DNA from 2 places in the Thioalkalivibrio sp. ARh3 genome. Region 1 is predicted to be linked to the other one. Evidence: predicted binding sites of a transcription regulator. Region 1 holds the regulator's gene; the other holds the start of a gene.
What was found. Region 1 encodes sigma-54, which starts transcription at its own class of promoters, with help from an activator protein. Its sites were predicted from a motif close to TGGCANGNTNCNTGCTT; they were not measured.

Region 1 (4,509 bases):
GAACGCGGCTGCGCGAGTTTGGCCGTGATGGACCGCAGCTGATCGACGACCCCGATCTGGATATCTTTGACGCCGGCGGTATCGAATGGCACTGGACCGCGCCCGAGGCGCTGCACCGGCCCATGGACGAGACCCTGGACCTGATCGGCCCCACGCGAGGGGTGCAGCCCGAGCGTGCCGAACGCGTGCGCACGGTGATCGAGTCCGCCGACGTGACGGTGGCGACCGACATCATGATCGCCACGTCCGATGCGTTCTCGACGCTTGATCAGCCCGGCTTTTTCCAGCGGGGCACGGGTCTGCGCGTGGACTCGCGAGGGGATACCATAGAGCTGTTCCATGACGTGTACACACTCTACAGCGAGTCAGGCGAGGAGGAAGCCGCTGATGACTGAACGTGGTGGGTCGCCGCTCGCTCGGCTCGCGTGGCCCGTGTTGATGGGAAGTGCCTTGCTGATGCTGATCTCGCCGGTCATCGCCCAGCAGCAGCCCCTCCCCGTGGAGATCACAGCGGATCACGCAGAGATGGACGACCGCCGGGGGGTGAGTACCTATACCGGCGATGTGGTGGTGGTCCGTGGGGACATGACGCTGGAGGCGGACAAGGTCTATGTGCGCAGCCGCGACCGGCGCCCCTACGAGATGGAGGCCCACGGCGAGCCCGCGCGGCTCGAGTCGCCGGATCCGGAGACGGGCGAGATGCGCATCGCCACCGCACTGCGGATTGATTACCTCCTGAACGAGGACCGGGTGATCCTGACCGATCAGGCGCATGTGGTCACGGCGGCCGAGGAGGCGCGTGGCAAGCGCATTGTCTACGACCTGGAGACCGACATCATCGAGGCCGAGCGGGGCGAGACCGATGACGAGCGTGTGCGGATCAGGATTCAGCCCCGCGAAGACGACGAATGACCGAGGTGGACTCCAGCATGTCAGCGGCGGCCGGCGGCCAACCGGCTCCAATGGCCGGGTATCTGGCCGGGCGCGAACTGACCAAGCGCTATGGCAAGCGTACAGTGCTGGATCGTGTCGATGTCGACCTGGCCCCGGGAGAGGTGGTGGGGCTGCTGGGCCCGAACGGGGCGGGCAAGACGACCTGTTTCTATAGCCTGGTGGGCCTGATCCGACCGAATCGTGGTCGTATTACGCTGGGTGACCGGGACATCACCCGGGCGCCGATTCACGCGCGGGCCCGGGCCGGGTTGGGCTACCTGCCGCAGGAGGCCTCGATCTTCCGGCGGCTGAGTGTGTGGGACAACCTGCAGGCGGTACTGGAGCTGCGGCGCGAGCTCGATCGCCACGAGCGTCGTCGCATCGGCGATGCCCTGATCGAGGAGTTCCAGCTGGAGACGGTGCGCCACAGCCCGGGGATTGCCCTGTCCGGGGGCGAGCGTCGCCGTGCGGAGATTGCCCGGGCGCTGGCCGGTGATCCGCGCTTTATCTGCCTGGACGAGCCGTTCGCCGGCGTGGACCCGATTTCCGTGGGCGACATCCAGGCCGTGATCGGGCACCTGGCTGAACGTGGAATCGGCGTGCTGATTTCCGATCACAATGTGCGCGAGACCCTGAGAATCTGCGACAGGGCCTATATTCTCAGTGAGGGTCGCATGCTGAGCGCGGGTACCCCGCAGGAACTGCTGGACGACCCCCAGGTGCGCCGGGTGTATCTTGGCGATAACTTTCGGCTGTGAACCGCCTTGGTGCACATGGACCTACGACTCCTTTTAAGATGATTCTGATGGTCACCTTGGACCTGAAACCGCGATGCTGAAGCCCGGGCTCAATCTGCAGCTGGGGCAGACGTTGACGATGACCCCGCAGCTGCAACAGGCCATCCGCCTGCTGCAGCTTTCCACGCTGGAGTTGCAGGCGGAGATCCAGCAGGCGCTGGAAAGCAACCCCATGCTCGAGCAGGTGGAAGACGAGGGCGAGGAAGCCCCGACCGAGCGTCCGGAGGAAGGGGGCGAGTTGGTCGAGGGGGATCGCATGCAGGCCGACACGGCCGGCGATGACGTGATCCCCGAGGAGCTGAGTACCGACAGCCGCTGGGACGACATCTACGAGCCCGCCCCGAGTCCGCGCGGCCTGGACGACCGCGATCCGCTGGAGAATACCTCCGACGGCGAGGACGAGGGCCTGCAGGACCACTTGCTCTGGCAGTTGCATCTGAGCCACCTGACCCCGCGCGACCAGCGGATCGGCGCGGCGTTGATCGACGCGATCACTCCGGATGGTTATCTGGACGGTGAGCTCGAGGCGCTGGCGGAGATGATCAGTCAGGGCGAAGACGAACCCGTGGGGGTCGACGAGGTCGAGGCGGTACTGCACTGGATTCAGCAGTGCGATCCCCTGGGCGTAGGCGCGCGGGACCTGCGCGAGTGCCTGGAGATCCAGTTGGGCCATCTGGCGCCGGATGCCCCGGCGCGCGACGCGGCTCGAGCCATCCTGGAAAATGGCATGGAGAGCCTGGCCAAGCGGGACTACCGGGCCCTGCAGCGTCAGTCCGGGGTGCGCGACCCGGACGAGCTGGCGCGGGCGCTGGACCTGATCCGCACCCTCAACCCGCGTCCGGGTGCCCAGATCAGCGAGCCCAGTTCGGAATACGTCGTGCCGGATGTCTACGTCCGCCATGACCGCGATGGCTGGCGTGTGGACCTGAATCCGGAGATTGCGCCGCGCATTCGCATCAACGATCTCTATGCGGGTATGGTGCGGCAGGTCTCCGATGCCCGTGACAGCGCGTTCATGCGCGATCAGTTGCAGGAGGCACGCTGGTTCCTGAAGAGCCTGCACAGTCGTAACGACACCCTCCTGCGAGTGGCCCAGGCCATCGTGGAACGACAGCAGGGCTTTCTGGAGCATGGAGAGGTCGCGATGCAGCCGTTGATCCTGCGCGACATCGCCGAGGCCCTGGAGATGCACGAATCGACCATCTCGCGGGTGACCACGCAGAAATATATGCATACCCCGCGCGGGGTATTTGAGTTCAAGTACTTCTTTTCCAGTCATGTTGGCACCGCCGATGGCGGCGAATGCTCGGCGACCGCAATCCGTGCCATGATTCGGGAATTGATCGGTGACGAAACGCCGAACAAGCCTCTAAGCGACGCAAAACTGGCCCAGATCCTGTCGGATCGGGGCATCAATGTGGCCCGACGCACCGTGGCCAAGTACCGCGAGGCCATGCATATCCCGTCTTCCAGCGAACGCCGGCAGATGGCGAGCATGCCGAGTGGAAACAAGCAAAAAGGAGCCTGACCATGCAGATCAACCTGACCGGCCATCATGTGGATATCACCGACGCCCTGCGCGACTACGTGAACGAAAAGTTCGCGAAGCTGGAGCGTCACTTCGACAAGGTGATCGACGTGCACGTGGTGCTGACCCACGAGAAGAACCAGAACCTGCACAACAAGGCGGAGGCAAACCTCCAGGTCAGCGGCAATCACATTCATGCCGAAGCCAGTCACGAGGACATGTACGCCGCGATTGACGGCCTGATCGACAAGGTGGATCGTCAGTTGATCAAGCACAAGGAAAAGGTCAAGGACCACCACCGTGCCGAGGGTGCCCAGCGCAACCGCGAGCAGGCCCTGTAGCGTAATGACCGTTGCCGAGCTGATCACCCGCGACCGTATTCGCCTGGAGCCCGAGTGTTCCAGTCAGAAGCGGGCGCTCGAGACCCTGGGCGAGTTGCTGGCTGTCGGCGGCGAGGAATCCGCCGGCCCGGCCAGTGGGGCCATCTTCGAGGCCCTGTCTGCCCGCGAGAAGCTTGGCTCCACCGGTCTGGGACACGGCGTGGCCATCCCCCATGGGCGTCTGGCCGAGCTCGATGCCCCCCGGGTCGCAGTCCTGCGACTGGATCAGGGCGTCGATTTCGACGCCATGGATCACGAGCCGGTGGACATCCTGATCGCGCTGCTGGTGCCCGAGGCGGCGACCAGCGAGCACCTGGATCTTCTGGCGCAGCTGGCTCGCGGACTTTCTCAGCCCGACAATATCGCTTCCCTGCGGCGAGCCGGTGACGCGGAGGTCATGGAGCGTGAACTGACCCGGGCCTTCGGCGACGCCTGAACATGGGGCGCCCCACCGTGTCTGTTCTGTCCCGACAGCTGACGCAACCTCTTCCGGAGGTTCACGGATGAACGAGGCACTGGGGGAGGGCGGCATCGCGCGCGATATCACTGTTGAGGCCCTGATCCAGGCGATGGGCAATCGTCTGGATCTGCGCTATGTGCACGGCGAGCAGGCCGCTCCCGACCGCAATCTGGTCGGCGGTGATGGCGACGACCTGCCCCTGGCCGGACACCTCAACCTGATAAGGCCGAACCGCATCCAGGTCATCGGCGATTTCGAGGCGCGCTATATCGCGCGGCTGAGCGATGCACAACGCGAGCAGCTGATCCTGGAGATGGCTCGTACGGGCACGACCGCGGTGATCTTCGCCGAGGATACCTGCCCGTTCTCGGAGATGCCCCATGTCCCCGAGGAGCAATTGCCGCTGATCCT
Region 2 (4,509 bases), 180 kb from region 1:
CGCCGACGCGACGGGTTTTCTGACCCGCGAGCGGCTCGCCGAGTGGCTCCCGCATCGCACCGAGGTCGATGTCTACTTCCTGGGGCCCACCCCGTTCATGCGGCAGGTGCGTCAGCAGCTGCGGGAGCTGGGCGTGCCGGACGAACGCTGCTTCTTCGAGTTCTTTGGCCCGGCCCGGGCCCTGGAGGCCTGATCAGCGGGACCCTTCCGGGACCCGTGTTGCCGCCACCAGTGCCCGGAACAGGCGCTGGTGGCGGCCCTTTTGCGGGAGGTATTCGGGGTGCCACTGCACGCCGATGCACCAGCCCTGCTCGGCCTCGATCGCCTGGACGACACCCGTCGCCTCGCGTCCGACGGCGCGCATCCCCTGGCCCAGCCGGTCCACCGCCTGATTGTGCAGTGCATTCACGCGAATGGCGCCTGAGCCCAGAATGTCGGCCAGATGGCTGCGGCTGTCGAGCATGACTGGCTTGACCGGCAGCAGGCTGCGCGCCTGTGGGGTTTCGATATAGAACTCCGCCAGGTCCTGCCGCAAGGTCCCGCCGCGTACCACGTTGATCAGCTGCATCCCGCGGCAGATGCCCAGTACCGGCCGGTGCTCGTCCAGCGCGCGACGGATCAGCGCCTTCTCCAGCCGGTCGCGCTCGATGTCCAGTACGCCGCCGTGCGACTGGAACAGCCGGCGCAGCAGCCACAGTGCGGGATAGAACAGGTAGCCGATCAGCCGTTGGGACAGTCGACGCTCTGCGCCGCGAATGGCCTCCGGTTTCGGGCCCTGAGGCAGTGATTCCCCGTAGAGTTCGGGGTCGACATCCGCTCCGCCCCCGACCACGAGCCCGTCGAATGCTTGGTGGTGGCGCGGCTTGCCGGGACGTACGCGCAGGGGGCGCCCGCCGGCGCGCCAGACGGCCAGTGCCGTGAACAGCCAGGCGGGGCCTCCCCCCTCGTCAGGGCCGGTGATGGCAATCACAGGTCGCCGTGGTTGCGGGTGGTCGGCCGAGGTCGTGGTGCCGCGCTCAGAACCAGCCACGCAGCCTCCGTGCCCAGTCGTCGGCCCAGCGGCCCACCGCCTGGGTGGGGCGTTCCAGGTATTCGCGGCTCATCCGCTGCAAGCGTTCGCGGTCCGCGGCCAGCCGTTCGACCTCGACCCAGCCATTGAACGGGTGGGCCAGACTCCAGTCGGGGTCGTCGATCTCGCAGTTGGGCAGGCGATAGTGGAATGCGGGTCGAGCCTTGACCAGTTCGTGCTCCACCGGTGCGGCGTCGATGCGTTTCGGGTCCAGTTCTGCGAACAGCGGCAGCATGTCCAGTGGACGATTGCGCGTGGTGTTGTGCGCGAGGTAATGGTCGATCAGTTGCCCCTGGTCCGGCTCGAAATCAGGGTCCAGGGTCTCGCGCACGAAAGTACCGGGGAACGCGCGGATGTAGGGGGAAAGCCGTCTTGCCAGGTCAATCGCGCCCGCATTCACCAGCATCTCGTACAACAGCAGGAAGGCCCGCAGGACGTCGAGGATCCACTGAGTATCGGTGCTGTGTATCTCGATGTTGAGCTGCAACCCGAACGCGTAGAGTAGCGATCGCTCGGTGCCCAGCGCCCCGGCCTCCTGCAGTGCGTGGCGTACACGGTCCAGGCGCGGGAGTGTCGAGGCCGCCATCGGTGGCGCGACGATCTCGTGCGGCACGAGGCGCCCGGCGGCATCGGCCAGCCAGCGGTCCAGCGCGGCCTCGTCGGAGTCGTCGAGCTCGATCCCCAGGCGGCGCAGGTGGCTGCGGTAGGCCCGGTCCTTCAGTACCCGGGCATCCAGCTCGACCTGAAAGTCGCCCTGTTCCGTATCGCAGACCCGGGCAATGAACGGACTGTCACAGTGCACCTGTCCGCCGAATTCCGCGCGGATCGCCTCGGCCATGCGCTCGAGGGAGACGCCGGCCATCTCGATCTCCACGCCCACCCGTCGGGGTGCCCCTTCCGGATTGTCGGGCCAGGGCAGTTCGTGAAAGGCCTCGGGCATCAAGGGTGTCCTCGGGGAGGTGCCGCGTCATGATAACGGTTCGGTGTACCTGCTGTGGGCAAGCCAGTACGATAGGCGCCGGCCGCCACGGCCGGACCGCGAAGGTACGGGATGGATCGAATCTACCTCAAGGATCTGCGCATTGATGCCGTCGTCGGCGTCTATGACTGGGAGCAGCGCATCCGGCGCCCCCTGCGCTTCGACATCGAGCTGGCTACCGATACGCGGGTGGCCGCGCACTCCGGCGAGATCACGGACACGGTCGATTACGAGGCCGTGGCGAATGCCGTGCGCGCGATCGTCACGCGCGAACCCCACGCGCTTTTGGAGTCCCTGGCCGAAGAGATCGCGGAGGCCCTGATGACCGAGTTTCGCACTCCGTGGGTGCGCATCGAGCTGGGCAAGCCCGGCGCGGTCGCCGGTGTGGCCGAAGTCGGCATCGCGGTCGAACGCGGCACCCTCCCGGCCTCCTCCTGATCCCTTCGCCTCGATTCCTGCCTTAGCTCCTCTCGACTCCGGCCGTGCGGCCGGTCACAGATTCCTCATTTCCTGACCCATCTTGGTGCGTGTGCACTTTTAGTGCGCACCGCTCTTGTGCGTGCTGGCGTCGTTCGCCTGCAACAGGTGTTGTGAAAAGCCGATCTGGCTCCGTTTTCCCGATATGGCACGCCCCGTGCAAGGACCGGGTGTCGATTACGCGACACTCGATTGCACAACTGGGAGAACACAACATGAAGAAGTTCACTCGTTCCGCACTGGCCGCCGCCATCGTCACTGTCGGATCCACCGGCGGTGTGGCCTTTACCTCGACTGCCACCGCGGAGCTTTCCGTAAACATCGGGGCGGTCTCCAATTACTACTTCCGCGGTTTTTCCGAGACCGACGATGGCGCCGCAATCCAGGGTGGCATTGATTACGAACATGAGTCCGGTTTCTACGTCGGTACCTGGCTCTCCAATGTCGACTTTGGTGACGACACCAGCTACGAGATGGATCTTTATCTCGGATTTGCCGACGAGTTCGACAATGGTTTTGGCTATGACGTCGGCTACCTCTATTACGCCTATCCCGATGCCCGTGATGACAGCGGATCCCTGAGCGCCGACTTTGGCGAGATCTACGGCGAACTGAGTTTCGACACTGGCCCCGTCGGCTTGTACGGCGGTATCGCGCACGTCGTCACCGACAGCTCCGACTCCGCCCTGGAGCGCAAGGATACGTACTACTACGGCGGCCTCGACATCCCGTTCATGGATGTCTACAGCGCCGGCTTCCTGGTCGGTCGCCAGACCTTCGACGACACCAACGAGAACGACAACTACACCCACTACACCGCGAGCCTCACGCGCGATGCCGGTGACTGGGGCGAGTTCAGCTTCAATCTCGAATACGTCGACGAGTCCGACGAGGACGTTGGTGCCTGGGTGGGCTGGACCAAGACGTTCTAGACCCGGCTTTTACCCTCAAGTAACCGCGGGCCCGCCTTTCGGCGGCCCCGCTCAAGGAGTCCGACATGAAGATGATTACCGCCGTGATCAAGCCGTTCAAGCTTGATGATGTTCGCGAGGCGATCTCGGAGATCGGCGTGCAAGGCATGACCATGACCGAAGTAAAGGGTTTTGGTCGTCAGCGCGGCCATACCGAGCTCTATCGCGGTGCCGAATACGTGGTCGATTTTCTGCCCAAGGTGAAACTGGAAGTGGCTGTCGACGAAAACCTGGTCGATCAGGTGGTCGAGGCCATTTCCAAGTCTGCCAGCACGGGCAAGATCGGCGACGGCAAGATCTTTATCACCCCGGTGGAGCAGGTCGTGCGTATTCGCACGGGCGAGACCGGCCCGGAGGCCCTTTAAGGGTTTTCCCTCTTCCATCGAATGAGGAATTTCAATCATGGAAATTGAACAACAAGTCGTCGAACTCGCCTATGCGATGGACACATTTTACTTTCTGGTGGCCGGTGCACTGGTGATGTGGATGGCCGCGGGCTTTACCATGCTCGAGGCCGGGATGGTGCGCACCAAAAGTGTCGCCGAAATCGCTACCAAGAATATCGCCCTGTATTCGATCGCGAGCATCATGTACATGCTGATCGGCTACAACATCATGTACGGCGATGGCCTGAGCTCCGTGATCCCGAGTATCGGCTTCCTGATCACGGGCGATAACGCGGTGGGTGACGTGCTGGGTAGCAATGGCGACATCTACTACTCCGATCGTGCCGACTTCTTCTTCCAGGTCGTGTTCGTGGCCACCGCGATGTCCATCGTCTCGGGTGCCGTGGCCGAGCGGATGAAGCTGTGGGCCTTCCTCGCCTTTGCGGTCGTGCTGACCGGCTTCATCTACCCGATCCAGGGCTTCTGGAGCTGGGGCGAGGGCTTCCTCGACCAGATCGGCTACCTCGACTACGCCGGTTCCGGCATCGTCCACTTCACGGGCGCCGCCGCGGCGCTGGCCGGCGTGCTGCTCCTCGGGGCACGCAAGGGCAAGTACGGCAAGGACGG

Region 2: C995_RS0100855 (TorF family putative porin) is a predicted target of sigma-54. The motif match lies at 2,672-2,688, and genes of this name have one in related genera.

Annotation. Positions count from the first base shown of each region.
Region 1 covers NZ_KB897947.1:3,326-7,834, reverse strand. The annotation lists gene lptC (LPS export ABC transporter periplasmic protein LptC) at 1-395, shown strand, start outside; gene lptA (lipopolysaccharide transport periplasmic protein LptA) at 388-912, shown strand; gene lptB (LPS export ABC transporter ATP-binding protein) at 930-1,691, shown strand; gene C995_RS0100040 (RNA polymerase factor sigma-54) at 1,765-3,258, shown strand; gene hpf (ribosome hibernation-promoting factor, HPF/YfiA family) at 3,261-3,599, shown strand; gene C995_RS0100030 (PTS sugar transporter subunit IIA) at 3,604-4,074, shown strand; gene hprK (HPr(Ser) kinase/phosphatase) at 4,142-4,509, shown strand, end outside.
Region 2 covers NZ_KB897947.1:178,997-183,505, reverse strand. The annotation lists gene hmpA (NO-inducible flavohemoprotein) at 1-193, shown strand, start outside; gene C995_RS0100870 (gamma-glutamyl-gamma-aminobutyrate hydrolase family protein) at 194-1,030, opposite strand; gene C995_RS0100865 (amidoligase family protein) at 1,017-2,009, opposite strand; gene folB (dihydroneopterin aldolase) at 2,121-2,486, shown strand; gene C995_RS0100855 (TorF family putative porin) at 2,741-3,457, shown strand; gene C995_RS0100850 (P-II family nitrogen regulator) at 3,523-3,861, shown strand; gene C995_RS0100845 (ammonium transporter) at 3,899-4,509, shown strand, end outside.